2 regions of the Erwinia sp. 1181_3 genome follow, and region 1 is predicted to be linked to the other one. Evidence: predicted binding sites of a transcription regulator. Region 1 holds the regulator's gene; the other holds the start of a gene.
What was found. The regulator ArgR, encoded in region 1, controls arginine synthesis, uptake and breakdown. The targets are predictions, from matches to a motif close to ANTGAATAAAAATACANT.

Region 1 (15,072 bases):
TGCGAACAGCGGAGCGATTGCCAGCAGCTCTTCACGCAGTTGCTTACGTGCCGCTTCAGCTTCCTGCGCGGTACCGTTTTCAACTTTACGCATCAGGCTGTACCAGTCCTGCTCGACGCGGTGCATCATCAGGCGGCTTTCACCACGCGCTACCGGGTACACCGGCATCAATGGTGGATGCGGGAAACGCTCGTCCAGATATTCCATGATGATGCGCGATTCATACAGCGTCAGCTCGCGATCAACGAGGGTGGGTACGGTACGGTACGGGTTGAGGTCGATCAGATCCTGCGGCAGGTTATCCGTTTCAACCTGCTCGATCTCGACACTAACACCCTTCTCAGCCAGTACAATGCGTACCTGGTGGCTGAAAATGTCAGTCGGACCAGAAAACAGCGTCATTACCGAACGTTTGTTGGCAGCGACAGCCATGTAAACCTCCAAGTTTATCGAGAAAATTACTGCGAATAGCCATCCACGTGGCGACTCATCATTGCCACCAGCCCGAAGATTGACCGATTCCTGGTACACAGGATACACGCGTCATTGCCCGGCCAATGGGCACAAAGTGACACATAGTCTACCAGATTTTAGTCAGCTTGTGGGGGGTCGCAGACGGAATTGCAGGGGAAAATGGTAAAGCGGTGTGTGTTTCGCGCTTTTTGCACTAGAAGAAAATAAAAAACCCGGCGCCAGGCACCGGGTTTTCCGATAATCGATTCTGCCTGAGCAGAAAAAATTAACGTTTGGAGAACTGAGGACGACGACGTGCTTTACGCAGACCGACTTTCTTACGTTCAACCTGACGAGCATCACGAGTAACGAAGCCTGCTTTACGCAGTTCGCCACGCAGTGACTCGTCGTACTCCATCAGAGCGCGTGTGATACCATGACGGATCGCACCAGCCTGACCAGAGATACCACCACCTTTAACAGTGATGTACAGATCAAATTTACCTACCATGTCCAGAAGTTCCAGCGGCTGGCGAACTACCATGCGGGCAGTTTCGCGACCGAAGTACTGTTCTAAAGAACGCTGGTTGATAACGATGTTACCGCTACCCGGCTTAATGAAGACGCGTGCGGAAGAGCTTTTGCGGCGACCAGTGCCGTAGTTTTGATTCTCAGCCATTGCCTGTAATCCCGATTAAATGTCAAGAACTTGCGGTTGCTGTGCCGCATGGTTGTGCTCGTTGCCCGCGTAAACTTTCAGTTTACGGTACATAGCACGGCCCAGCGGGCCCTTTGGCAGCATGCCTTTAACCGCGATTTCAATCACACGCTCAGGACGGCGAGCAATCATCTCTTCGAAGGTCGCTTGCTTGATACCACCGACGAAGCCGGTGTGATGGTAATAAATCTTGTCAGTACGCTTGTTACCGGTTACGGCAACTTTCTCAGCGTTCAGAACGATGATGTAATCACCAGTATCGACGTGCGGAGTGTATTCCGCTTTGTGCTTACCGCGCAGACGACGAGCCAGTTCGGTCGCTAAACGACCTAAGGTTTTGCCTGTTGCGTCAACAACATACCAGTCACGTTGGACGGTTTCTGGCTTAGCTGTAAAAGTTTTCATCTAAAAGCTTACCCAAATTAAGTTACACGTTGGTGAAATCCCAAACGCTTGAATAAACGGTTGGAGCTCACACGACCATCTTGACCAGCAAGCCCACCCCTTCGGATAGAGTTACTGGAACACAAAGAGTTTTGGGAAAAAAACCTTTGCTGTAACGTGGGGTCGCAAGATTATAGAGAACTCGCACGCAAAGAGCGAACGTTTTCTACGATAAAATTACCATCACGTCACCGTAATGAGAGGCTCAGGGTAAATGCGGCAGCCGCAGGTACTCTTCGCTCTGCATCTCTTGTAAGCGGGAGACACAGCGCTGGTACTCGAACTTCAGCCTCGTACCCTGGTAAATCTCATAAAGTGATGTTTCTGCCGAGACCACCAGCTTCACATGACGCTCGTAGAATTCATCCACCAACGCCAGGAAACGTCGAGCCTGGTCTTCAGTCTTGTAAATCATCACCGGCACATCATACAGCAATACGCTGTGGAAGCGGCGCGACAGTTCAATATAGTCATGCTGGCTACGTCCTTCCCCACATAACGTAAGAAAACTCATCGCCAGCACGCCTTCTGCCATTCCCAGCGTGGGCAGCTGACGATGGTTAATCTCGAGCGGCTCATGATGTTCCCGCGGCTTACCCGCCAGCGCGACAAACATCCGTTCCATCTCTTTTGACGTCTCTTCACCCAACGGCGTCATCCACAGGTGTGCAGACGTCAGCGTGCGCAGGCGATAATCAATCCCCGCATCCACATTCATGATTTCACAATGCTGTTTAATCATCTCAATGGCAGGCATAAAACGTGCCCGTTGCAAACCGTTACGATAGAGATCGTCCGGGGGAATGTTTGATGTCGCAACCAGCGTAATACCCCGACTGAATAGCGCTTCCATCAGTGTGCCAAGCAGCATGGCATCGGTGATATCTGAGACAAAAAACTCATCAAAACACAGCAGGTCCGTTTCGGCTTTAAAGCGATCGGCAACGATTTGTAACGGATCACTTTGGCCCTGCAACTCGGTCAACTCCTGATGCACCCGCAGCATAAAGCGGTGGAAGTGCAGTCGCTGCTTGCGCTCGCCAGGAATAGCCCGAAAAAACATATCCATTAGCCAGGTCTTGCCACGCCCAACGCCGCCCCACATATACAGACCACGCGCAGGTGTCTGAACATCATTTTTACTTTTTCCCAGCAGCTTATTAAGCTTACCGAATAACCCACCGCTGGCAGCGGATGCGGGCGGGCTGATACGGGTTAATGCCTGATAGATACCGTCTAAGCGGGTCATCGCGGCACGTTGTACGTCATCGGCCTGATACTCGCCGTTTTCCAGCGCCTGCTGATACAGCGCCAGAGGAGACATCGTTTGCATAATGTTGTCACATTCCCTGAAAAATGGTCTTGCCGGGTGGTTGATTGTCGAAAAAAAAGTCGTTCTACACTAAGCGAAGCTGCCGCAGGATTCCACTTCCGTGAGATTAGCGGTTATAGTGGCGGGTATGAGTTGGAAAGGCCCTACGGAACAACGAAGACAATATGGGAGTTATTATGACCTGGGAATATGCGCTTATTGGGTTAGTGGTTGGGATTATTATTGGTGCGGTCGCCATGCGTTTCGGCAATAAGAAACTGCGTGAGCAACGCAGCCTGCAGTATGAACTGGAAAAGAGTAAAGCCGAGCTGGCTGACTATCGTGAAGAGCTGACGAATCATTTTGCCCACAGCGCAGAGCTGCTGGACAATATGGCTCGCGACTATCGCCAGCTGTATCAGCATATGGCGAAAGGGTCGAACGACTTGCTGCCAAACCTGCCGGGTGAAAAAAACCCGTTTGCCTATCAGCTGACCGAATCCGAAGCGGATAACGATCAGGTGCCAGTGCAAATGCCGCGTGATTACCCGGACAGCGCTTCTGGCCTGCTGCGTGGCGATCGCGCTGCCAAATAATTTTTATTGGGGGTGCCTGGCACCCTCTCGTTTCTGAACGGTCATACCTGTATCACTCAACATATAGCCTGCAATTCCGGGTACACCTTTATTTATTCCCCTGGTAGCGAGAGCTGAGTCCCGATGAAGAAGAAATCATTTCTGTTAAGCGCACTGGCATTAAGTATTGGCGTCAATCTGGCCGTGGTCCCTGCGACCCAGGCATCGCTGCCTTCCCAGATTCAGGGACAACCGTTGCCGAGCCTGGCACCGATGTTGGAAAAAGTTCTGCCTGCCGTGGTCAGCGTTCACGTTGAGGGAACCGAGAGCGACAGCAAACAGCAACAGATCCCCGAGCAGTTAAAGCGCTTCTTCGAACAGAACGGCCAGGATGGTGCACAAGGTGACGAAAAATCACAAGAGTTTGAAGGACTGGCGTCAGGTGTGATCATTGATGCGGCAAAAGGTTACGTGCTGACCAATAACCACGTGGTTAACGGCGCAGACAAAATCAGCGTGCAGCTGAGCGACGGCCGCGAGTTCGATGCCAAACTGGTTGGCCACGATGAGCAGACCGATATTGCGCTCATCCAGCTCAATGGCGCCACGAAGCTAACGCAAGTTAAAATTGCCGACTCTGACCAGCTTAAAGTCGGGGATTTTGCCGTTGCGATCGGTAATCCGTTTGGACTGGGTCAGACCGCCACCTCAGGAATTGTCTCTGCCCTGGGGCGCAGTGGGCTGAACCTGGAAGGGTTGGAAAACTTTATCCAGACCGATGCGGCCATCAACCGGGGTAACTCCGGTGGAGCGCTGGTGAATCTCAATGGTGAACTGATCGGCCTGAACACGGCTATTCTGGCCTCCAGCGGCGGCAATATCGGCATTGGCTTTGCTATCCCCAGTAATATGGCGATGGGCCTTGCACAGCAGTTGATCCAGTTTGGCGAAGTTAAGCGTGGCCAGTTGGGAATCAAAGGCACCGAGATGACCGCTGAGATGGCGAAAGCCTTTAATGTCGACGTTCAACGTGGCGCTTTCGTCAACGAAGTATTACCCCAGTCCGCCGCGGCCAAAGCAGGCATCAAAGCCGGTGACATCATTACCAGCGTCGACGGTAAAGCCATCGCCAACTTTGCGGAACTGCGGGTGAAAATCGGCACCACCCCGCCGGGCCAGGATGTGAAGATCGGCCTGTTACGTGATGCTAAGCCACTCACCGTAACTGTGAAGCTGGATAACAGCACCCAGAGTAGCGCTGGCGCAGAGCTGACAACGCCAGCTTTACAGGGCGCGACACTCAGTGATGGAGCGGCCAAAGACGGCACCAAAGGGGTGAAAGTCGATGAGGTTGAGAAATCGACTCCCGCCGCCCAGTTTGGTCTGCAGAAAGACGATGTGATTGTTGGCGTCAACCGTACGCCAGTTCAGAACCTGGCCGAACTGCGTAAACTGCTGGAAGCAAAACCACCGCTACTGGCACTGAGCGTGATGCGCGGTGAAGAGAATATCTACCTGCTCCTGCCTTAACCCTCTTGCGCAGACACGGGCTACTGTGTCTGCGTAACTCATGCTATTCTGCCAGTCGTTCTTTCATTCACCGCTTAAGACCATGTTTCTTAAAATTTTGCGTTCAGTGATCTTTGGCCTGATTGTGGCCGGTATTCTTCTGGTAGCCGTACCGAGCCTCAGGCTTGGGGGCGACCTGTTGCCGCGCTCCAGCTCCAGTACCAGCACCACCAGTGAAGAACCTGTCAGTTACAATGCCGGGGTCCGCCGCGCGGCACCTGCCGTGGTCTATGTCTATAACCACAGCGCCAGCGGCTCAACAGATGTCCTGGGCTCAGGCGTCATAATGGATCCTCGTGGCTATATCCTGACCAATAAACATGTGATTAATGATGCCAGTCAGATTATCGTTAATCTGCAGGATGGACGCTCCTTTGAAGCCATGCTGGTCGGGTCAGATACGCTGACCGACCTGGCCGTGCTGAAAATCAATGCCTCCAGTTTGCCGGTGATCCCCATCAACCCGCAACGAGTCGCACACGTTGGCGACCTGGTAATGGCGATTGGTAACCCCTACAACATCGGACAAACCGTCACCCAGGGCATTATCGGTGCCACGGGGCGCGTTGGCCTCAGCCCTTCCCGTCATCAGGATTTCCTGCAAACAGATGCCTCGATTAACCGTGGCAACTCTGGCGGTGCGCTGATTAATTCTCTGGGTGAACTGATGGGGATTAATACGCTATCGTTTGATAAAAGTAGCAACGGTGAAACACCGGAAGGGCTGGGGTTTGCTATCCCCACCAAACTGGCGACTAAGGTGATGGAAAAGCTGATCCGCGATGGTCGCGTGATCCGTGGCTATATCGGTATCACGGGCCAGGAATTCCGACGCTCCAGTGGGCTGGAGACAGGAATAGAGCACCCTCAGCTTCAGGGTATCGTCGTTACCTATGTTAAAGCTGGTGGGCCCGCCGATATTGCCGGTATTCATGTCAATGACACGATTACCCGGGTCAACAACGTTCAGGCGGCTTCACCGCTGGAAACGATGGATCAGGTGGCGGAAATACGCCCGGGAACGGTGATTAACGTAGAAATCAGCCGTGAGGGTAAAAAGATGACGCTGCCAGTCACGGTTCAGGAATACCCGGAAGAGAATCAGACGCAGTAGTTTGACAGACATCCACCCCGGACAGAGCCGGGGTGAACAGCACCGCTACGGGTGCCATATATGAAGGGGTAAGTTACTTAACGAACTCTTCGCCGAGAGTAATATCCTTCTTCAGCGTGTCCAGCATGCCATCCAGCGACTGCTGTTCAAACGCACTCAGTGCACCGATCGGACGACGTTCGACAATACCGTTTTTGCCCAGCAGCAACGGCTGTGAGAAGAAACGCGCATACTCGCCATCTCCTTCAACATAAGCACATTCAACAATGTTGCTTTCGCCTTTCAGAGCACGCACCAGAGACAAACCAAAGACCGCAGCCGCGTGGCCCATCGACAAAGTTGCAGAGCCGCCACCCGCTTTTGCCTCGACCACTTCAGTACCCGCATTCTGAATACGTTTCGTCAGTTCAGCGGCTTCCTGCTCGGTAAATGTCACGCCAGGGATCTGCGACAGCAATGGCAGGATCGTCACGCCGGAGTGTCCACCAACCACCGGCACATTGAGTTCTTCAGGCTGCTTGCCTTTCAAGGCAGCAACAAATGTGTTCGAACGAATGATATCGAGGGTCGTGATACCAAAAAGTTTATTTTTGTCGTAAACACCTGCTTTCTTCAGCACTTCAGCAGCAATCGCTACCGTGGTATTGACCGGGTTTGTGATGATACCAATCAGTGCTTTTGGGCTGGTTGAGGCGACCTGCTCAATCAGATTACGCACAATGCCGGCATTTACGTTGAAAAGATCTGAACGATCCATACCAGGTTTACGTGCAACACCAGCAGAAATCAGCACTACGTCAGCACCCTTAAGCGCAGGAGTCGCATCTTCACCGCTGAAACCTTCAATTTTGACTGCTGTAGGGATATGGCTTAAATCAACCGCGACACCGGGGGTAACCGGAGCGATATCATAGAGGGAGAGTTCTGAGCCTGCCGGAAGCTGAGTTTTAAGCAGGAGGGCCAAAGCCTGACCAATACCACCTGCTGCACCGAGGACCGCAACTTTCATCCTAAACTCCTTATTATTTTTTGAACATTACATGTGCCGGGAAATCAGTATACAAATACATCGTGATTGGGCGTTACATTACACCTTTAGCGCGTTGTGGAACAACCTCAACATTATAACAAAGTGTTCACAAAGTGCGCATTTCAGCACGGCGTCAGCACGTTTTTTTTCGCCGATAAAATTTGGTAAACTGTTGCGGAGACGGCCTTGAATGGCTCCGCGCCCGATTTCTCATTTGCATAAACATTCATTTTATTGCATATTAATGTAATATCCCGCTGAGGGTATCCCTTGATAACCCCCTTTTATCGGTAACCTATGCGTAACCCATCAAAACAAGAAGACCTGATCAAGGCATTCAAAGCCTTACTCAAGGAAGAAAAATTCAGCTCGCAGGGCGAGATTGTCAGCGCACTGCAAGAAGAAGGCTTCGAGAATATCAATCAGTCGAAAGTGTCACGTATGCTGACGAAGTTCGGCGCAGTGCGCACGCGCAATGCAAAAATGGAGATGGTTTACTGCCTGCCAGCAGAACTGGGCGTGCCGACCACCACCAGTCCGCTAAAAAACCTGGTGCTGGATATCGACTTTAACGATGCACTGGTTGTGATTCACACCAGCCCGGGTGCCGCACAGTTGATTGCACGCCTGCTGGATTCACTGGGTAAAGCAGAAGGTATTCTTGGAACCATCGCCGGAGATGACACCATCTTTATTACGCCTGCACGCGCCTTCTCGGTGAAGCAACTCTACGATGCGGTGCTGGTACTCTTCGAGCAAGAGTTATAAGGCACCACTGGCGTTAACCTGGCGGCAACACCCGCTGGCCATGCATTTTACTTAGGGCTGATACTGATCGGCCCTTTTTTATTTCCCTGATAAAACAACCAACAGCAGAATATCCCACTCCCTTCTCACCCGGCTCCTTGCGGCTACCACTGCCAAAAATTCTTTCAGCAATGTGATCAACCCCTAATAAGCGCACAAATCGCTAATGTCACGCAGTGCGATGTTTTTACACGTATTTAACAGGGGGCGGGTAAAATATAAGCGTTTTTTATAACGGCTGGTTATTAAAAATGCCATAACGCCAGAAGAATCCCAACAAAAAATTATTAGCGTGCTATTAATTTTTTACGTTATTAGATCTATACTTGTTTTCGTGATGCAAATCACAGTACGTAAAAAGATAAAAACAGTTGACGAGGAAAGTATCATGAACGTTAAAACTACTATTGCTGCATTGAGCGTGTTATCTGCGCTGTCATTTGGTTCTTTTGCCGCTGAATCTGTTAACGCCGATCAGGCTAAGAATTTGCAATCTATCGGCGTCATTAGCGTTAGCGGTGTCGCCGGATCGCCGATGGATATCCATCAGGCTCTGAATAATAAAGCAACTGAGAAAGGCGCCAGCGCTTACCGCGTTATCGAAGACTATGAGAACGGTAACTGGCACGCGACAGCCGAATTGTACAAATAATTCAGTCAGTCACCTGGACGTCTATTTATTAGTTAATTAATTAATGAAATACGGTAACCCCAAGTATAAAAAACGCTTTTAAGCCCTTTCGGTTACCGCGAAACCCTAATTCTGGAGTCATCATCATGAAAACCACTTTTACCATCGCTGCATTGAGTCTTGCTTCTGTTCTGTCATTCGGCGCCAGCGCCGCGAATCTGGTGACCAATGAGCAGGTCGCCAGCCAGAATCTGCAATCTGCCGGAACCGCAAGCGTCAGCGGCATCAACGGAACGCCAATGGATATCCGTCATGCGCTGTCAGAGAAAGCGGACCAGCAGGGCGCAACCTCTTACCGTGTCATCGAAGCACGTAACGACGGTAACTATCACGCCACCGCTGAACTGTATAAATAACACCGTATCGGGTGCTGCTGCACCCATCCGTGACATGACTGCGGTCATGATGTTGAATCCGCAGGTTGTTGGTCACAATGAGGAGATTAATCATGAAAATTAAAACAACCATCGCTGCATTGGGTCTGTTTTCTGTCGTCAGCTTTGGCGCATCTGCTGCACAGCTGGTCAACAGCCAACAGGCTGAAAATCTGCAATCTGCGGGGACAATTACGTTGAGTGGCGTGGCGGGTACACCGTCGGATATTCGTCAGCAGCTGTCACAAAAAGCCGATCGTGAAGGTGCCAGTGCTTATCGCATTATTGAAGCACGTAATCAGGACAGCTGGCACGCCACCGCCGAGCTCTATAAGTAATTCCTCGTCAATGCACTGCCCATGATGGGCAGGCCAGACGACCTTTTTGGCCCCGTTCGCCGGGGCCCTTTTTTTGCCCTTTTTACCTGACGTTAAAGCGGAGCTGGCCCTCAAGTTCCTCTTCCGCTTCATCAAAGAGCAAAATCAGTGCGCCATATCGTCGTTTCTGACCACTTCCCAGATGGATAAACTCAATCTCCAGCGGTAGCGGCACCTGCGGCTGAATGATGGCATCCCACAGGCTATCCAAATCGCTTATCACACTCGCCGTTAATGCAAACCGTTCACTGAACTGGCGGTAGAAATGCGCCTGGTCGACAATCACATTAAAATCGAAACTCTCTTTTCTCATGCTGGCTGCTCCGCAGGACACACAACCGGGCGTAGGGCTACAGCCCACCAATATGCAGGGCTTTGACTTCCATAAACTCCTCAAGCCCCAGAACCGAACCTTCCCGCCCCAGACCGGAGGCTTTGACGCCACCGAACGGCGCCAACTCAGTAGAGACCGCACACTCATTCACTCCCACCATGCCACTTTCCAGCGCGGCAGAGACGCGGAATACCCGCTGCAGATTTTGTGTATAAAAGTAGGCGGCCAGACCAAACTCGGTATCATTCGCCCGGCGGACGACCTCTTCTTCCGTATCAAAACGGAAGCACGCGGCCACCGGACCGAAGGTCTCTTCATGGGCCAGTTTCATGGTTTCATTCGCTTCCGCAATCACGGTGGGTTGCCAGAAATTCCCCCCCAGCGCATGACGCGCACCACCGGTCACCAGCCTGCCGCCTTGTGCCACGGCATCGTTAACATGTTCTTCGACTTTTTTAAGTGCGGAGGCGTCTATTAGCGGCCCGATCACCACGCCCTCTTCCATCCCGTTACCCACCTTCAGCTTTTTCACTTCCTCCGCCAGTTGACTAACGAAGCGATCGTAAACACGGTTATGGATAAAGAAGCGATTCACGCTGACGCAGACCTGCCCGGCATTACGGAATTTATTAGCAATCGCCCCTTTCACCGCCGCATCAATATCCGCATCGTCAAAGACGATATAGGGTGCGTTGCCCCCCAGCTCCATTGAAACCTTTTTCAGCGTCTCGGCCGCATTGCGCATCAGCAACTTGCCAACTTGTGTGGAACCGGTAAAGGAGATTTTCCGCACCTGATTGCTCGCCATAATGGCATCACTGATCGCCTGCGTATCGCCGGCGACTGCATTCAGAACGCCATCGGGCACGCCCGCTTTTTTCGCCAGCGCCAGCAAGGCGAAGGCAGAAAGCGGCGTGTTATTAGCGGGTTTGATCACGCCGGTACAGCCAGCAGCCAGCGCCGGACCCAGTTTGCGAGTCAGCATGGCCATGGGGAAATTCCACGGTGTAATGGCGGCAACCACCCCAACAGGTTCACGCGTGGCAAGAATGCGGCTGCCCGGCTTTGCCGGAGGAATGATTTCACCATTCGCACGCTTCGCCTGTTCAGCAAACCACTGAATGAAGCTGGCAGCATACTCCACCTCGCCCTCTGCCTCTTTTAATGGTTTACCCTGTTCGGCGGTCATCAGACGCCCCAGCCAGGCTTTGTTTTCAAGGATAAGCTGATACCAGCGTTGCAGAATTTCAGCGCGTTGTTTGGCGGTCTGGGCACGCCAGCCCGGGAAAGCCGCTGCCGCTGCCGCAATGGCCTGCTCAGTTTCTGTTTTGCCCGCTTTTGCCACCTGAGCAATCACTTCCCCGGTCGCGGGGTTGAGCACGTCAAAGGTGCTCGTCGCCTGCTGCCAGCGGCCATTGACCAGAAAGCCAGTCTGAAACAGTTCGTTATCCTTAAGCGTTGAGAGGGCCATCGTTGTCTCCTGATACGGTTTTCATTTGCCTGGCAATAAGTATAGATGGCAAATGACGGTCGTTTTATGACGGAGTGGCATCAGAGAAAGGAATCAGGCAAGGAAAAGCGCTGACAGCGGATGCTGTCAGCGAGGTGATCAAATCTCGATCAGGGTATTCTGATATTTTTTCAGCATCGCAGCCAGTCGTGCAACCGGCTCGGTCACACCGATCGGGGCGTCATACTGTTCCAGCTTTTGCTGATAGATCTCAAACTCTGCGAGCAAGCGTTCAAAGTAATGGCGTTTTTTGATTTCACTGCTGGAGGAGATAACCCGGTCAGCGGTATGGCGCATCTGCTTGTGGAACGCAGAGAGATCGGCATTTACGGGCACATCGGCATCACGCATACGTTGATGACCAATGATCAGCGTCAGCGCCAGCCGGTATTTGTCGATGTCACCGGGGAAGATATTCAGCAGCATAAAGAGTTGCTGATAGAGCGCAGGCAAGTGGTTCTCTTTACGCCGTGCCGGGTTAGTCGTCAGCGCAGAGACCGCAGCATACATCAGGCGATTAAGTAGCGTCCGTCCGACGCGTGCTTTCGAGGTATCGCGTATCAGCAGGATCACCAGCAAGGCAACAAAGCAGCCGATCGCCTGGCCGAGCGCACTGTCGAGAAACAAGCTGACTTCAAACTTCATCGGATTATCCAGTGTCAGGATATTAATGGTCCCCACCAGCGCCCCCAGCGTACCGATCTGCCGCCGCTGGATCAGAATGCCGCAGATAAACGCGATGATACCCAGAGCGATGCATAACAGCAGCATACTTTGCTGGGTATTTGGCATCACCACCATGTAATACAGTGACCCCAGAGGAATAGCGACAATCATGCCGTAGAGAAAGTCTTTGGCGACCATGAGCGGGTTGGGCGTGCGCATCGCCAGTGAGGTAATCACTGCCAGCATCACCATCGCACCGCTGCCGGAGGTCCAACCGGTCCACAGCCAGAAGAGTGAACCAACGGCAATCGCGACAAACGTACGTAAGCCGTTAACCAACGCATGACGGTTTTCAGCCGAACGCATTTTGACTACGGGTTCCGCATTCAGGAGATCTTCTTCTATGCGGCTGATACGGCTATTGGTGTGGATCCCTTTCAGCAGCAGCAGATAGCGACTGGCCGCCCCCACCCAGGTGCGAATGGTCGTCGGCGTATTTTTACTGCCGCTGGCGGTAATCACCCTGCGCATCACTTTCATCCGCTTATGGATATCCGCAATATTATTAACCGGCTTTTCGAAGAACAGATGAAACTGGGAAGGAACATATTCTTGCCGGGTGTTCTGGATAAGGAAGGTTTCACAGGCCTGGGTAATCAACGTCAGCGACAGGGTATTCAATACGCGCAGACGGCGATCCACTTTCTGCCAGCGCCCTGACTCCATCATCAGATGGGTGCGCATACCGTTCAGCGCGGTGGTGCGGCGTACCAGCCCCGCCCAGCATTTATCAACCTCATCTTTGTCCGCATGTGACACGCAGAGCTGCATCAACCGGTACTGCTCAACCAGAAGAGCATCAATTTCCCGATCAATATCCTGTTTAATCGAACGCGGTGAGAACAGCATGTCAGCCAGAATAGCGCAGACAATACCGATAATGATTTCACTACAGCGCTCAACGGCAAACTGCGGGGCCAGCAGCAGCGAGCCGTTAGCATCCACGCTGACCACGATAATCAGCGCGGTGTAGCCCGCCAGGCCCAGTGCATAAGAGTTTTCCACCTTCATCAGTGAAGAAACCCACACGCAGACACCCGCCCAGATGCAGCACAGCAGCAACATCACCACGGGCGCACGAATGGTGGCCACCATGATCACCACGGCAGCAATGCAGCCAATAAAGGTGCCGATAATGCGCAACATGCCGCGATGGCGCAACGCACCGGAGAAGGGGTCACCCCCGGCGGCAAAAGCGGTGCCCCCGGCAACGATAGCTGCCGTCATCACCGCCCAGCGCGGAGTTTCCAGGTTAAATTCAAAGCCGACAAACAGCGCCAGTAAAATGGCAAAAGTCAGTTTGATGGGAAAGCGCAGACGATACCACTGCATCATTCGCCCCGCCTCAACCAAACTCGCGCAGGCGATGCATCAGCTTCATCAGCGGTGACATATCTTTATCCTGACGGTCTTGCGCGCCTGTGACCACTACGGTCGCCGTGGTACCCGACGGATAGAGGTTACCCGGCTGCTGGTCAAGGTGAATTCGCACCGGCACACGCTGTGCCAGACGTACCCACTCAAGGTTGGAGTCAATCGTCGCCATCCCTTTACCATCAACCGTACTGCTGCTGTTGGTTACACCAGCGGCCACACTGTCGACCGAGCCATGCAGGACATGGTTGCTGCCCAGCGGTGTAATTTCGACACGATAACCCGGACGGATGCCATCCAGTTTGGTCTCTTCCAGGTAGGCCAGCACATAGAAGGAGTTCTGCTTCACCAGCGCCACCGACGTTGAACCGCGGGTAATAAACTCACCCGTGTAAACATTCAGGTTGGTGATCCAGCCCGCTGCGGGTGCTTTTACCGTGGTACGTTCCAGGTCCAGCTTCGACAGGTCCCGGGTGGCGACGGCTTTCGCCAGCTGGTGTTCCGTGGTTTGATAATCACTGTTGGCCTGGTCAATCGCTTCACGCGACATGGCCGAGATGCCTAGCTGATTACGACGCGCAGCTTCACGGCGCTTTTCACTCAGCACCGCCTGGTAGTAGGCAACATCCGCTTCCGCCTCTTCCAGCGCTTTCTGGTAACGCGGCTGGTCGATGGTGAACAACACCTGGTCTTTCTGCACCAGCTGGTTATCACGGACGCGAACGTCGGTGATCAGGCCGCTGACATCAGGCGCAATCGCCACAACATCAGCGGTGAATTTGGCGTCACGCGTCCACGGGGATTCGGTATAAAACACCCAGACGCGGAAAATCAGGACAATCGCGATGATCACCAGCAGCAGGGTAATGGCGAAACGGGCAATTTTTCTTGTTAGAGCTTTCACTATGACCTCAGACGAACAATCGGGATACCAGATAGAACAGGCAGCAGTACAATGCAGTATTAAACAGTGCCGGATGCCAGACCAGATCATAGATCCCGGTCGGCGTGATCAGACGGCGGACCAGCCAGAACACGATCAGCGACACAATTATTTCAAAAAAAATGGGTGGGAATGACATCCCGAACACCACGACAACCGGAAGTACACTCATCATTTATCCTTGTTGATACTGTACCAGGTAATTCGCTGCCACAACCCGCTCCTCTCAGGGTTTACTGAGAGATATGTATGCAAAAGGTGATCAGCTGACAGGGAGACAGTCAGACGCTAATCAGCACCAAAGCCAATTGAATAATAGTCTATTCAGGGGCAGCATTTGTCACACGCGGGGCGACAGGTCGATAACCTGACATGACTATAGTAACGCGCCTGACTATAAGTTATCTACCAAATGTGATCTAAATCACTTTTAAGCCAGGGTTAATAATGGAAAGACTGAAGGGCATGACCGTTTTCGCCAAAGTCGTTGAACTGGGTTCATTTACCGCAGCAGCACAACAGATGCAGTTAAGTGTATCGGCCGTTAGCCAGATTGTCGCCAGGCTGGAAAATGAACTCCAGGTGAAGCTGCTTAATCGTAGTACGCGCAGCCTGGGGCTGACCGAGGCCGGTAAGATCTACTTTCAGGGCTGCCGTCGCATGATGTCGGAGGCGCAGCAGGTGCATGAACAACTGTGGGCATTTAATAATACGCCGGTTG
Region 2 (15,072 bases), on a different contig from region 1:
TTATTGAAGCGGAGTCCACCATCCCATGTCTGGCTATACAGCTGGCGAGTATCAACATAGGTATCGGGTTGAACGTAGGTCGGGCTACCGTCATAGGCAGTACGGTTATCAAAGCCATAACCACGAACAAAGACACTAAAATCATCATTGATCTGATGTTCAATCGCGCCATAGATGTTCTTGCTCATAAACCCATCACGATCGGATTGTGCAGTGTTGCCAAGCGCATCAGGATAATTAGCAACAACGTCATAGCCTTTGGTGTAGGTATAGTTACCTGCAAGCGTCACACGAGTATTCTGGCCCAGCATCTGCTGAGTGGAACCGTCGTAAGACTGATAGCCGTTGGAACCGACCCCTGCCGCAAGCGTCGTACCCTCCTTAGTGCGCGTGGTAATGATGTTGAGTACCCCACCAATGGCATCAGAACCATAGACCGCTGAACGTGCTCCACGTACATATTCAATCCGCTGAACCAGTGAAATTGGGATCTGGCTGAGATCGGAAGCACCGCTGATCCCCGCCTGATTAAGGCGCACACCATCAATCAAGACCAGAACATGGCTGGAGTTAGTGCCACGAATAAACAGTGAGCTTTGCTGGCCCAGTCCACCATTTTGAGCAATATCGACGCCAGGCAGGCGGCGCATCACATCCGTCAGCGTTTTTGACTGCCAGCGGTCGATCTGCTCTTTCGTGACCACCGTGGTAGGGGCCAATACAGCAGAGACTGGCTGTTCAAAACGATTCGCAGTCACAACCTGCGTTTCTTCTTTATTACTGTCCTGTGCAAAGCCGTTTTGCGCCCAGAGGGAAATTGCCGTAGCGCTAAACGCCAACAGCGTATTTTTTGTTGTAATCATGACCAAGCATCCAAAAAATGTGCAGGATGCCGCAGGCATACGATCGATAGCACGCGATGACCGTAAGAAATGCGACGTTAATCCGGCAGGTCTTCGGGCTCAGAATCGTTGGGTGGCAATGACTTCCCGTCAAAAGACAGTGTCTGCGTTACGCTATTGTCACGACATTCTATACCGCTGCGCGTCAGCTCCAGATTTACACTGGATTCCCTATTAACTCGTGGGAGGCCGGGGAACGCATTTTATGAACAAATGTGTTAGAAGTCCAGATATCCAGACATCCATAAAGGGTGAATCGTGGACAATACTGGACATGAGGTAAAGAATCCCTACAATCGCCCGGCTATCACTGCCACATACTCAGGAACGCCCATGACACCCGAACAACTGCCTGTTGAACACTATGACGACCAACTCACAGAGAAAGTGACACGACTGACATCCATGATGTCTGCGTTTAATGCTCCCAACGTCGAGGTCTTCCGTTCACCGGTCAGCCATTACCGGATGCGTGCAGAGTTCCGTATCTGGCATGACGGTGATGATCTGTACCACATTATTTTCGATCAGAAGACACATGACCGCATCCGGGTGGACAGCTTCCCCGCAGCCAGTGAGCTGATTAACCGCCTGATGCCCCGGCTGATCGATGCCGTGCGCGACCAGCGTGCACTGCGTTTTAAACTGTTCCAGATTGACTACCTGTCGACGGTCAGTGGGCAGGTCGTTGTCTCTATGCTCTATCATCGTAAGCTGGATGATGAATGGCAGCAGGCTGCCACGCTACTGCGTGATGCGCTGCGCGCTGAAGGTTTCGATCTGCACCTCATCGGCCGCGCGACTAAAACCAAAATCTGTCTGGATCAGGATTTCGTGGATGAGCGTCTGATGGTGGACGGGCGTGAGATGATCTATCGCCAGGTAGAAAACAGCTTTACGCAGCCAAATGCGGCAATGAATGTGAAGATGCTGGAATGGGCGCTGGATGCGACGCGCGATTGTCGCGGCGACCTGCTGGAACTGTACTGCGGCAATGGCAATTTCTCGCTGGCGCTGGCACGTAACTTCCGCCGCGTGCTGGCAACGGAAATCGCCAAACCGTCAGTCGCCTCTGCTCAGTACAATATCGCGGTAAACCAGATCGATAACGTCCAGATTATCCGTATGGCGGCAGAAGAGTTTACTCAGGCAATGAACGGAGAAAGAAGCTTCAGACGCCTGGAAGGCATCGATCTGACCAGCTACGAGTGTGAAACCATTTTCGTCGACCCTCCGCGCAGCGGCCTAGATGACGAAACGGTGAAGATGGTGCAGGCGTATCCACGTATCCTTTATATCTCCTGCAACCCGACAACGCTGTGCGAGAACCTCGCCACATTATCGGCTACTCATGAGATTACGCGTCTGGCCCTGTTCGACCAGTTCCCGTACACACACCATATGGAGTGCGGCGTTCTGCTGACTCGCCGCTAATCTGGCTCGGGCGATATCCATCGCCCGGCTTTCGCATTACACGCTGGAATGACGCGCGCGCCACTTAACAGCAATCCAGAACACCACCGCCACCATCAGAATGGTCGGCACAAAGTTTGAGCCAATCTCAGGATACTCCGCTCTGACAATCGCACTGTACAAGAGAATGCCCAACAGGAAGAATCCCGCAGCCAGCGAGGGCATACCGTCCGGCATGGCACGGTTAAGATAACGTTGATGCAGGCACCAGGCCGACAGACCCAATGCAATCAGAGGGAAAACAGAAAATGGCACCACTGCGCTGAACAGCACCGAAAACGAGCCGTTAATCGACAGCCCGGTAAGAAATGTTAACAGCAGAGTGCCTTTATCGCGGCCAGTCGCTAAATTCATGTCATCCCCTTGAATTTGTTCCAGTCGGCTAGGTTATTTGCCATGTAGGCCCTGACCAGGCCGCTTAGTCTTTTGCTTCCAGCGTCACCGCCAGCTTCTCCTGCTCACGTCGATACCAGTAATATGCCCCTTTCGAGATCATACGCAGTTGCAGTACCAGCCTTTCTTCCAACTGGCGTCGCTGATCGACATCAATATCCAGTGCTTCAGCACCGGCGTTAAACACGATAATGACCATCGCTTCTGCCTGCGCTTCGGTGAAGCTGCGCGGCATACGGTTCTCAACTTCCAGATAATCGGCCAGTTCGGCAATAAAGTGCTGAATTTCACGGGCAACAGCGGCACGAAATGCGGATGACGTGCCGGAGCGTTCACGCAGCAGTAACCGAAAGGCATTTGGGTTATTACCAATAAACTCCATAAAGGTAGAAACAGAAGTGCGGATGACACTGCCACCTTTGGCAATACGCTGACGCGCCTGGCGCATCAACTGTCGCAACATCAGACCACTTTCGTCCACCATGGTTAATCCCAATTCATCTACATCACGAAAGTGACGATAAAATGACGTTGGGGCAATCCCCGCCTCCCTGGCAACTTCCCGCAAACTGAGGCTGGCAAAACTACGTTCGGCACTGAGTTGACTGAATGCCGCTTCGATAAGTGAACGTCGTGTACGTTCTTTTTGCTGCGCTCTAACGCCCATTTTTGTGCCTGTTTAGCCTGCAAGTGGGCACTATAGCAAAAATTTCAGCGTACAGTGGGCCAAACTTTGTGAGCGGCTGTTAACCCTGTCATTTGGCATTTGATGGCAAAAAGCACGGTTAGAATTGGGAACTGAGGCGCGAGATGTTAGAATCTCGTTGTAAAATTGTATAAGAAAATAGGACGTATTGGTATGCAACAGTCTTATGATTACGACGCCATTGTCATTGGTTCCGGTCCTGGCGGTGAAGGTGCTGCGATGGGACTGGTGAAGCAAGGTGCACGTATTGCCGTCATCGAGCGCTACCACAATATTGGTGGCGGATGTACACACTGGGGAACAATCCCGTCGAAAGCGCTGCGTCACGCCGTCAGCCGCATTATCGAGTTCAACCAGAACCCACTGTATAGCGACCACACGCGTCTTCTCCGTTCTTCTTTCGCCGACATTCTGAATCACACCGAAAACGTTATCAGCCAGCAAACCCATATGCGCCAGGGTTTCTATGAGCGCAACCACTGTGAACTGTTCCAGGGGGATGCACGCTTTATCGATGCCAACACCATTGAAATCGAGAGCCACGATGGCAGCATTGAGCGCCTGACCGCAGGCAAGTTTGTCATCGCCTGCGGATCACGTCCTTACCATCCGCCGGATGTCGACTTTACCCACCCACGTGTTTATGACAGCGACTCCATCCTGAATCTGCACCATGAACCTGGTCATGTGATTATCTATGGCGCAGGGGTGATTGGCTGTGAGTATGCATCGATTTTTCGGGGTCTGTCCGTCAAAGTTGACCTGATCAATACCCGTGACCGTCTGCTGGCTTTCCTCGATCAGGAAATGTCTGACTCGCTGTCCTATCACTTCTGGAATAACGGCGTGGTCATACGCCACAACGAAGAGTTCGAGAAGATTGAAGGTGTGGCAGATGGTGTGATCATGCACCTGAAATCCGGAAAAAAACTCAAAGCAGACTGCCTGCTGTACGCCAACGGCCGCACCGGTAATACCGATGGGCTGGGGCTGGAAAATGTCGGACTGGAAGCGGATGGCCGCGGCCTGCTGAAGGTGAACAGTATGTATCAGACGGCGCAGCCGCATATCTATGCGGTAGGCGATGTCATCGGGTATCCGAGCCTCGCATCAGCCGCCTACGATCAAGGCCGCATTGCCGCTCAGGCGATGATCAAAGGCGAGGCCACCGCTCATCTGATCGAAGATATTCCTACAGGTATCTATACCATTCCGGAAATTAGCTCTGTCGGGAAAACCGAGCAGCAACTGACAGCAATGAAAGTGCCATATGAAGTGGGCCGTGCGCAGTTTAAACACCTGGCACGTGCGCAGATTGTTGGTATGAACGTTGGTAGTCTGAAAATTCTGTTCCACCGCGAAACCAAAGAGATCCTCGGTATTCACTGCTTCGGTGAACGTGCTGCGGAGATTATCCATATCGGCCAGGCGATTATGGAGCAGAAAAACGGTGGCAACACGATTGAGTACTTCGTGAATACCACCTTTAACTACCCCACCATGGCGGAAGCCTATCGGGTGGCGGCGCTTAACGGTTTAAACAGGCTGTTCTAAGCGGCCCATCACACCTCGCATGTGCTCACGGATCGCCTCTGCCAGCTGTTCATAACGGCCACGCAGAGGTGAACCTGGGCGATACACCAGGGCGATAGTGCGCTGTGGTACCGGCTTATAGCAGGACAGATAACAGACGCCATCACGCACTCTTTCGTTCGGTACGGCCAGCGAAGGTAACAGTGTGATACCGCTGCCCGCCGCCACCATATTGCGCAGCGTTTCCAGACTGGTCGCACGGAAATGCGTATCTTCATCCGCCCCCGCCTGGAAGCAAAAGCCCATCGCCTGATCGCGCAGACAGTGACCATCTTCCAGCATCAGCAGTTTCTCCCCGGCCAGATCCGACATCGGAACACGATCGCGGTCGTGCCACGGGTGATCCGCATAGATCGCCAGTTTCATCGGCTCATCAAAGAGTGGGACTTCAATAAACGCTTCTGACTCTTTCACCAATGCCAGGATCGCACAGTCCAGCTTACCGCTGTCGAGTTGCGCCAGCAGTTGCTGCGTTTGTGCTTCGTGCAGATACATCTCCAGCTTAGGGAAGGTCTGATGAAGCGTAGGAATAATCTGCGGCAACAGATACGGGCCAACGGTCGGGATCAGCCCAATGTGCAGCGGGCCGGACATCGCCTCGCCTTGCTGGCTGGCCATCTCTTTCAGGACCTTGACCTCCCGCAGCACAGTCCGGGCCTGATCCACCAGCAGCAGACCTGCCTGAGTGAATAATACCTTGCGGCTGGTACGTTCCAGCAGCATCACCCCCAGCTCATCTTCCAGCTTGCGAATCTGGCCGCTTAACGTTGGCTGACTCACATGGCAGGCATCGGCTGCACGACGAAAATGGCGATGTTCTGCCAGCGAAACCAGATACTCCAGATCACGAATATTCATCTTATCCTCTTTTTCACGATAGCCCGTGACGATAGATAGCATAGCAACCAACGATTATCCCTATCAAGCCTGAATGATAATAATGTGCCGGTGCCAAAAAGGGGCACACCAAATTCAATCACCTTGAGGTCTTTTATGTTTGCAAGTCAGGAAGGTAAGTCCATCCCGCAGGTCACTTTTCACACACGTCAGGGCGACAGTTGGGTCGATGTCACTACTGATGAGCTGTTTAAAGACAAAACCGTGATCGTCTTTTCACTGCCGGGGGCTTTTACTCCTACCTGCTCCTCCAGCCACCTGCCGCGCTATAACGAACTCTCGGATGTGTTCAAAAAACATGGAGTGGACAGTATCCTGTGCGTCTCGGTTAACGATACTTTTGTGATGAATGCCTGGAAGGCCGATCAGAACGCCGGACACATTACCTTTATTCCTGACGGTAACGGTGAGTTCACCCGTGGCATGGAGATGCTGGTTGAGAAAGCCGATCTCGGCTTCGGTCCGCGTTCATGGCGTTACTCGATGCTGGTACGCAACGGTGTGGTAGAGAAGATGTTTGTAGAACCTAACAAGCCGGGCGACCCGTTTGAAGTGTCTGATGCAGACACCATGCTGCGCTACGTCGCACCAGAATTTAAAGTGCAGGAATCCGTTTCCCTGTTCACCAAACCAGGCTGTTCATTCTGCGCGAAAGCCAAACAGATGCTGTTAGATCGTGGAATTCAGTTCGAAGAGATCGTGCTGGGCCAGGATGCCACGACCGTCAGTTTGCGCGCCGTTACTGGCCGTGCCACTGTGCCGCAGGTGTTTATCGGTGGTCGCCATATTGGCGGAAGCGATGATTTAGAGCAGTTCTTTACGGCATAAACCGAACAGGGATGGGCATACCCATCCCCTATGTCATCCCAGGGGTCAGGCATACCTGACCCTATGCATGCCTGACACAAAAGGCATTACGCCAGACGCTGTTTCGCTTCAGTAATCGCTTTTGATACCTGATGCGGAGAGACACCGCCTTTCGCGTTACGCTTATCCAGGCAAGATTGCAGAGACAGGAACGGGTACACATCCTCTCCGATCACACTGCTGAACTTCTGTAAATCACCCAGCGTCAGCGCTTCCAGCGCCACACCCTGTTTAATCGCTTCGACCACGGTTTCACCTACAATATGGTGCGCTTCACGGAATGGCACGCCTTTCGCGACCAGATAATCCGCCAGCTCCGTCGAATTCGCGTAACCCTGCTCAGCGGCTTCCTGGCAACGTGGGCGTTTCACCTGAATACCATCCAGCACCAGTGCGGCCATATGCAGGCAGTCAGACCAGGTATCGAGCGCATCAAACAGCCCTTCTTTGTCTTCCTGCATATCTTTGTTATACGCCAGAGGCAGACCTTTCAGGGTCATGCTCATCGCGGTCAATGCGCCCTGTACGCGGCCGACTTTGCCACGGATCAGCTCCAGCGCATCCGGGTTTTTCTTCTGCGGCATCAGGGATGACCCCGAAGTGACCTTATCGGACAGCTCAACGAAACCGGATTCGCCGGTGTTGAAGAAGATCAGATCTTCCGCGAAACGCGACAGGTGAACCATGCCGATGGACGCATCAGACAGCAGTTCCAGCACATGGTCACGGTCAGACACGGTGTCCAGGCTGTTACGGGTCGCGGAGGCAAAACCTAACCAGCCTGCCAGTTGCTCACGGTCGATTTCGTACGCGGTTCCGGCCAGTGCGCCACAGCCCAACGGGCTGACGTCAAGACGCTTCAGCGTATCCTGCAGGCGGCTTTCATCGCGTGCCAGCATCTCAACGTAGGCCAGGCACCAATGTGCAAACGTCACCGGCTGGGCACGTTGCAGGTGGGTATAGCCCGGCATGACGGCGTCCTGATTGGCTTCCGCCGTCGCCACCAGCGCCTGCTGGAACTGGCGTGTGGCGATCAGCAGTTCGCTGACCTGCGCTTTACACCACAGTTTCAGATCGGTAGCGACCTGGTCATTACGGCTACGGCCAGTGTGGAGTTTTTTACCCAGCGCACCGACCTTGTCAATCAGTTTGCCTTCCACCCAGCTGTGAATATCTTCGGCATCGCTTTCCAGAATTTGCTGTGGGTTCGCGCGCACGTCTTCCAGCAGAACATTCAGCGCCACTTCCAGCTGCTGCTGTTCTTCTGTGGTTAATACATTGACCGTCACCAGCGCTTTGGACCAGGCAATGGAACCAGTGATGTCCTGCTCTGCCAGACGATAGTCGAAGCGCAGTGAGTCATTGAAGAGCTTGAAACGTTGATCTGCTGCCTGCGTAAACCGTCCACCCCAAAGTGCCATGATGCGTACTCCATTCAAATAATGTAATAAGGGCGGCACATGTGCCGCCCCTACGAATACCTGTAGGGACGAGTTGCCTCGCCCAAAAAATTACTTCTTCTCGTTCAGCGCACGGATGCGTGAAGAGAGTGAGAACAGACGGATAAAGCCGCCTGCATGACGGTGATCGTATACTTCATCTTCACCGAAGGTCGCAAACTCTTCAGAGTACAGGCTGTTAGCAGATTTCTTCTGAATCGCGGTGACCTGGCCTTTATACAGTTGCAGAACCACTTCACCGTTCACTTCTTCTGCCAGGGCAGCGGCAGATGCCTGAATGGATTTGCGCAGTGGCGCGAACCAACGGCCATCGTAAACCACGTAGGACATTTCCAGGCCCAGCTGCTCACGCCATTTGAAGCTGTCACGGTCCAGAACCAGCTGCTCAACCGCACGCAGCGCATTCACCATGATGGTGCCGCCTGGGGTTTCGTAACAGCCACGGGACTTGATGCCCACCAGGCGGTTTTCCACGATATCGATACGGCCAACACCGTGACGGGCACCGATAGCATTCAATTTGTCCAGGCAGCCAAACGGGCTTAACGCTTCACCGTTGACGGCAACTACACGGCCTTTCTCAACGGCAACGGTCACCTGCTCCGGCTGGTCTGGTGCTTCCAAAGGATCCACGGTCCACACCCAGCAATCTTTGTTCGGTGCGTTCCACGGGCTTTCCAGCACGCCGCCTTCGGTGGAGATATGCCATGCGTTTTCATCACGGCTGTAGATTTTTTCCAGCGACGCGGTGGTCGGGATATTACGCTCTTTCAGGTAGTCCAGCAGGGCTTCACGGGAACGCAGGTTCCACTCGCGCCACGGTGCCACCACTTTCAGCTGCGGAGCCAGTGCGGTATAGGTGGTTTCGAAACGCACCTGGTCGTTACCTTTACCGGTTGCGCCGTGGCACAGTGCATCTGCCCCCACTTTCAGTGCCAGCTCAACCTGAGCTTTAGCGATAATTGGGCGCGCCATTGACGTCCCCAGCAGGTAGGTGCCTTCATACAGGGCACCGGTCTGAAGCACCGGATACACGTACTCGCTGATGAACTCTTCACGCAGGTCCACAACGTGGCATTCAGATGCACCGGATTGCAGCGCTTTCTGCTCTACACCTTCCAGATCGCCACGTTCCTGACCGATATCGGCCACGAATGCCACCACTTCACAGCCGCCGTAGTTCTCTTTCAGCCACGGAATAATGGCCGAAGTATCCAGACCGCCGGAGTAAGCCAGTACGATTTTCTTGATGCTTTTATCTTGCATTGTCTCTTCCTTCAATTTCCCATCATCTTTCACGCTGCAACTACGTTGGCTTCCTACACTCACCCCAGTCACTTAGTGAACTAAGCTCCCGGGGATTCATTCCGTCGCCGCCTTGCTGCAACCCGAAATTTTTCGGGAAAGGTTTATAATTAAGCGAGGATACGGGTGCCAATAGACACACCGTTAAACAGGGCTGGCAGCTGTTCAGCATGGCGCCAGCTGGCAATATCTACCGGACGGCCCAGGGTACGGGCAGCGTCCAGTGCGGCATTCACCTTGACGATCATGCCGTCAGTGATCACACCATCAGCAATCAGCTGTTCTGCTTTCTCTGCCGTCATCTCGGCGATGCGCTGTTTATTGGCATCGAGAATACCACTAACGTCAGAGAGCAGAATCAGGTCTGCACCCAGAGTGGCGGCCAGCGCCGTCGCGGCCTGATCGGCGTTAACGTTCATCAGCAGGCCATCCTGAGTAATACCAATCGAACTCACTACTGGCAGATAACCCGCCTCCAGCAGTGTGGCGATCAGCCGTGGCGATCCCGGCGTTGCCAGGCCCACGTGCCCAAGTTCATCATCAAACTGCGCTACATTGACGCTTCCGCCGTCACCGAGGCACAGACCAACGGCATCAATGCCATGTTTTTTCGACCAGGCCAGCAGGGTTTTGTTCGCCGTCCCGGCCAGTGCACCGGTAATAATGTCAATCTGATCGGCAGGTGTCACGCGCAGGCCGTTTTTCTTCTTCACCGGCAGCGCAAGCTTAGTCATCAGCTCATCCACCAGGCAGCCACCACCGTGAACAATCAGCAGTGGGCGTTGGTGGGCAGCACGGTAGGTCACCAGGGCGTCAAACAGCCGCTCCAGCGCTTCTTCGCTGTCCAGCAACACACCACCCAACTTGATAATTAACGGATTTGTCATGAAAGTCACTCGCTCACTGTGAGTCATTGCGCTTCAGGGCTGCCAAAACGCCTGTTGAACTGCTACCGTGGAAGACAAATTTATCGGTTTCCATCCGGTCGTCGTTAATGTATTTTTATTCACTATTAATGCATGAATATTGATACTATCCTAACTCAAGGACTGTCAACAGTGAAGACAAAATTACCCCCTTTTATCGAGATTTACCGCCAGTTGATTGCTACACCATCAATCAGCGCAACCGACAGCGCGCTCGATCAGAGTAATCAGACTTTAATCAATTTACTGGCCGGCTGGTTCCGCGATATTGGCTTCAGCGTGGAAGTCCAACCCGTTCCCGGTACGCACAACAAATTCAATATGCTGGCGAAGAGCGGCCACGGCGCCGGCGGGCTGCTGCTGGCGGGTCATACCGATACCGTTCCCTTCGACGATGGCCGCTGGACGCGCGATCCCTTTACCCTGACCGAGCACGACAACAAACTGTACGGTCTGGGCACCGCCGATATGAAAGGCTTCTTCGCCTTCATTTTAGATACCCTGCGTGATATTGACGTTTCAACGCTGAAAAAACCGCTGTATATCCTCGCCACCGCTGACGAAGAAACCACGATGGCAGGCGCGAAGTTTTTCTCAGAAACCACCAGCCTGCGCCCGGACTGCGCCATTATCGGTGAACCCACCTCACTGAAACCCGTTCGCGCCCACAAAGGCCATCTCTCCAATGTGATTCGCATTCAGGGCCAGTCCGGCCACTCAAGCGATCCAGGACGCGGCGTCAACGCCATTGAGCTGATGCACGAGTCGATTACCCAACTGATGGAACTGCGTAATACGCTAAAAACGCGCTACCACCATGACGGATTCGCCATTCCCTATCCGACCATGAACTTTGGCCACATCAACGGTGGCGACGCTGCCAACCGTATCTGCGCCTGTTGTGAATTGCATATGGATATCCGCCCACTGCCAGGCCTGACGTTAAGCGACCTTGACGGTTTGCTGAATGAAGCGCTGGCACCCGTCAGTGCACGCTGGCCAGGCCGCCTGACCGTGGGTGAACTGCATCCCCCGATCCCGGGTTATGAGTGCCCGCGCGAGCATCAGCTGGTACAGGTCGTGGAGAAATTGCTGGGGACAGAAACGGAAGTAGTGAACTACTGTACCGAGGCGCCATTTATTCAGGAAATCTGCCCGACGCTGGTTTTAGGCCCAGGATCGATCGATCAGGCACACCAGCCGGATGAATTTATTGACACGGCATTTATCAAACCTACCCGGGAGTTAATCGCCCAGGTGGTGCATCATTTTTGCCATCACTGAGTAAAAAAGGGGGTAAATGACTGCCAAAACAGCCGTTTGCCACCGATTTCAATTATTCTGGTTGATAAGAATAACTTATCTCACTCCGTTGTAATTAAATTTCATAAATTCCCGCTATTTAGCGTCACGATGCGGCAAATTTAAGTCAATTGACGAATGGTTGCTAACGTGGCTAGATAAAAGGCTAAGTTATGCCCACAAGGGTTATTTATAGCCAAAATAGTTGAAGTTGCAGCAAGGCGGCAAAAGAGCGAGTCCCGATGAGCTTACATTAGTCAGTGATTCGGGTGAGTGAGAGCAGCCAACGTAGTTGCAGCTTCAAGTATGACGGATATTAAAGTTACAAATACAAGAAGGGTGTCAGGGGTCATATGAACGAACAATATTCCGCAATGCGAAGTAATGTCAGTATGCTCGGCAAACTGCTCGGGGATACGATTAAGGATGCACTGGGAGAGAACATCCTGGACCAGGTAGAAACCATCCGTAAGCTCTCTAAGTCATCACGTGCGGGAAATGATGCCCACCGTCAAGAGTTGCTGTCCACGCTGCAAAATCTGTCCAATGACGAACTGTTGCCGGTTGCCCGCGCTTTCAGCCAGTTCCTCAACCTGACCAACGTGGCCGAGCAGTACCACACCATTTCGCCAAAAGGCGAAGGTGCGAATCACCCGGAGCTCTTGGCAAAGACGTTTGAACGCCTGAAGCAGCAGCCGGACCTGACCGAAGCCGCCGTTCGTGAAGCTATTGAGTCCCTGTCGCTTGAACTTGTTCTGACCGCGCACCCGACTGAAATCACCCGCCGCACCTTGATCCATAAGCTGGTAGAAGTGAATACCTGCCTGCAACAGCTGGATCACAATGACCTGTCTGATTATGACCACGGCAAGATCATGCGCCGCCTGCGTCAGCTGGTTGCACAGGCCTGGCATACCGATGAAATTCGTAAATACCGCCCGACACCGGTCGATGAAGCTAAATGGGGCTTTGCGGTCGTCGAAAACAGCCTGTGGGAAGGTGTTCCTCACTTCCTGCGCGAGCTAAACGAACAGGTTGAAGCCGCTTTTGGTTACACCCTGCCGGTTGATTTTGTCCCCGTGAAATTTACCTCCTGGATGGGCGGCGACCGCGACGGCAACCCGAACGTCACGGCCGACATCACTCGCCATGTTTTACAACTGAGCCGCTGGAAAGCGACCGACCTGTTCCTGCGTGATATCGCCGTGCTGGTTTCTGAGCTGTCGATGTCTGAATGTACGCCAGAAGTCCGTGAGCTGTGTGGTAACCCGGAAGCCCTGGAACCTTACCGCGAGATCATGAAAAACCTCCGTGGCCAGCTGATGAGCACTCAGGCTTATCTCGAACGCCGCCTGAAGGGCGAGCGCTTACCACGCCCGGCCAATTTACTGATCTCCAACGACCAGCTGTGGGAACCACTGTACACCTGCTACCAGTCACTGCAGGCGTGTGGCATGGGCATCATCGCGAACGGTCAGCTTCTTGATACCCTGCGCCGCGTGAAGTGCTTTGGCGTTCCACTGGTGCGTATTGACCTGCGCCAGGAGAGTACCCGCCACACTGAAGCCATTGCAGAGATCACCCGTTACCTCGGTCTTGGCGACTATGAAAGCTGGTCAGAGGCCGACAAACAGGCCTTCCTGATCCGTGAACTGAATTCCAAGCGTCCGTTGATGCCGCGCCAGTGGGAACCCAGCGCCGACACCAAAGAAGTGCTGGATACCTGCCGCGTGGCCGCAGAAGTGCCTCAGGGTTCGATTGCTGCCTATGTGATCTCGATGGCGAAAACGCCGTCAGACGTGCTGGCGGTTCACCTGCTGCTGAAAGAAGCGGGCATTACTTACGCCATGCCGGTCGCACCGCTGTTTGAGACCCTCGATGACCTGAATAACGCCAACGACGTGATGAGCCAGCTGCTCAACATTGACTGGTATCGCGGCCTGATTCAGGGCAAACAGATGGTGATGATTGGCTATTCTGACTCCGCGAAAGATGCGGGCGTGATGGCAGCAAGCTGGGCACAATACCAGGCCCAGGATGCACTGATCAAAACCTGCGAGAAAGCGGGTATCACCCTGACGCTGTTCCATGGACGCGGTGGCTCAATCGGCCGTGGTGGTGCGCCAGCGCATGCGGCATTGCTGTCTCAGCCTCCGGGCAGCCTGAAAGGTGGCCTGCGTGTCACCGAACAGGGTGAGATGATCCGCTTCAAATACGGCCTGCCAGAAGTCACCATCAGCAGCCTGTCGCTGTACACCGGCGCGATCCTCGAAGCTAACCTGCTGCCACCACCGGAGCCGAAAGCAGAGTGGAACAGCATCATGGATCAGCTCTCTGATGTTTCCTGCAAAATGTATCGTGGCTATGTGCGTGAACACGCCGATTTCGTGCCGTACTTCCGCTCCGCCACACCGGAGCTGGAGCTGGCCAAATTACCCCTGGGTTCGCGTCCGGCTAAACGTCGTCCGACGGGGGGTGTCGAATCACTGCGCGCCATTCCGTGGATCTTCGCCTGGACGCAAAACCGCCTGATGCTGCCTGCCTGGTTAGGTGCCGGTGCCGCATTGCAGAAAGCGATGGAAGATGGTCATCAGGAAACGCTGGAGACCATGTGTCGTGACTGGCCGTTCTTCTCTACCCGCCTGGGGATGCTGGAAATGGTGTTCTCGAAAGCCGACCTGTGGCTGGCGGAGTACTACGATCAGCGCCTGGTCGATAAGTCGCTGTGGGCACTGGGCAAACAGCTACGTGACCAGCTGGACTCCGATATTAAAGCGGTGCTGACCATCGCCAACGATTCCCATCTGATGGCCGACCAGCCGTGGATTGCCGAATCGATTGCGCTACGTAACGTCTACACTGACCCACTGAACGTATTGCAGGCCGAACTGTTACATCGTTCACGCCAGCAGGAAGCAGAAGGCGCAGAGCCGGATGCCCGCGTTGAGCAGGCACTGATGGTGACGATTGCCGGGGTGGCGGCAGGGATGCGTAATACCGGTTAATCTGGCCTCACGGGCCGATCGGAAAAAATGATCGGCCCCTACAGATGTTCGCCCGCCACGATCAAAAAAGGACGCTTTCGCGTCCTTTTTCTGTTTGTGCCGCCCCTCTCAGGCGATGATCTGCGCCCCCGGGCGTACGCCCAGCGTATGGCAAATGGCATAGCTCATTTCGGCACGGTTCAGCGTGTAGAAATGGAAATCTTTCACCCCTTCGCGGCTGAGGATCTTCACCATATCCATCGC

Region 2: a site for ArgR is predicted at 10,590-10,607, ahead of argE (acetylornithine deacetylase). Genes of this name have one in related genera too.

Annotation. Positions count from the first base shown of each region.
Region 1 is NZ_VTDE01000003.1:704,135-719,206, forward strand. Features, by position in the region: gene sspA (stringent starvation protein SspA) at 1-432, opposite strand, end outside; gene rpsI (30S ribosomal protein S9) at 740-1,132, opposite strand; gene rplM (50S ribosomal protein L13) at 1,148-1,576, opposite strand; gene zapE (cell division protein ZapE) at 1,821-2,948, opposite strand; gene zapG (Z-ring associated protein ZapG) at 3,125-3,523, shown strand; gene degQ (serine endoprotease DegQ) at 3,647-5,032, shown strand; gene degS (outer membrane-stress sensor serine endopeptidase DegS) at 5,115-6,185, shown strand; gene mdh (malate dehydrogenase) at 6,259-7,194, opposite strand; gene argR (transcriptional regulator ArgR) at 7,513-7,983, shown strand; gene yhcN (peroxide/acid stress response protein YhcN) at 8,411-8,674, shown strand; gene yhcN (peroxide/acid stress response protein YhcN) at 8,800-9,069, shown strand; gene yhcN (peroxide/acid stress response protein YhcN) at 9,162-9,425, shown strand; gene FY046_RS11750 (barstar family protein) at 9,508-9,777, opposite strand; gene FY046_RS11755 (NAD-dependent succinate-semialdehyde dehydrogenase) at 9,815-11,269, opposite strand; gene aaeB (p-hydroxybenzoic acid efflux pump subunit AaeB) at 11,408-13,366, opposite strand; gene aaeA (p-hydroxybenzoic acid efflux pump subunit AaeA) at 13,380-14,312, opposite strand; gene aaeX (p-hydroxybenzoic acid efflux pump operon protein AaeX) at 14,320-14,523, opposite strand; gene aaeR (HTH-type transcriptional activator AaeR) at 14,799-15,072, shown strand, end outside.
Region 2 is NZ_VTDE01000011.1:1,966-17,037, forward strand. Features, by position in the region: gene btuB (TonB-dependent vitamin B12 receptor BtuB) at 1-863, opposite strand, end outside; cobalamin riboswitch at 931-1,110, opposite strand; gene trmA (tRNA (uridine(54)-C5)-methyltransferase TrmA) at 1,236-2,336, shown strand; gene FY046_RS19685 (YijD family membrane protein) at 2,373-2,729, opposite strand; gene fabR (HTH-type transcriptional repressor FabR) at 2,794-3,435, opposite strand; gene sthA (Si-specific NAD(P)(+) transhydrogenase) at 3,628-5,028, shown strand; gene oxyR (DNA-binding transcriptional regulator OxyR) at 5,011-5,925, opposite strand; gene FY046_RS19705 (glutathione peroxidase) at 6,061-6,792, shown strand; gene argH (argininosuccinate lyase) at 6,879-8,252, opposite strand; gene FY046_RS19715 (argininosuccinate synthase) at 8,343-9,557, opposite strand; gene argB (acetylglutamate kinase) at 9,707-10,483, opposite strand; gene argE (acetylornithine deacetylase) at 10,655-11,806, shown strand; gene ppc (phosphoenolpyruvate carboxylase) at 12,178-14,829, shown strand; gene metF (methylenetetrahydrofolate reductase) at 14,938-15,072, opposite strand, start outside.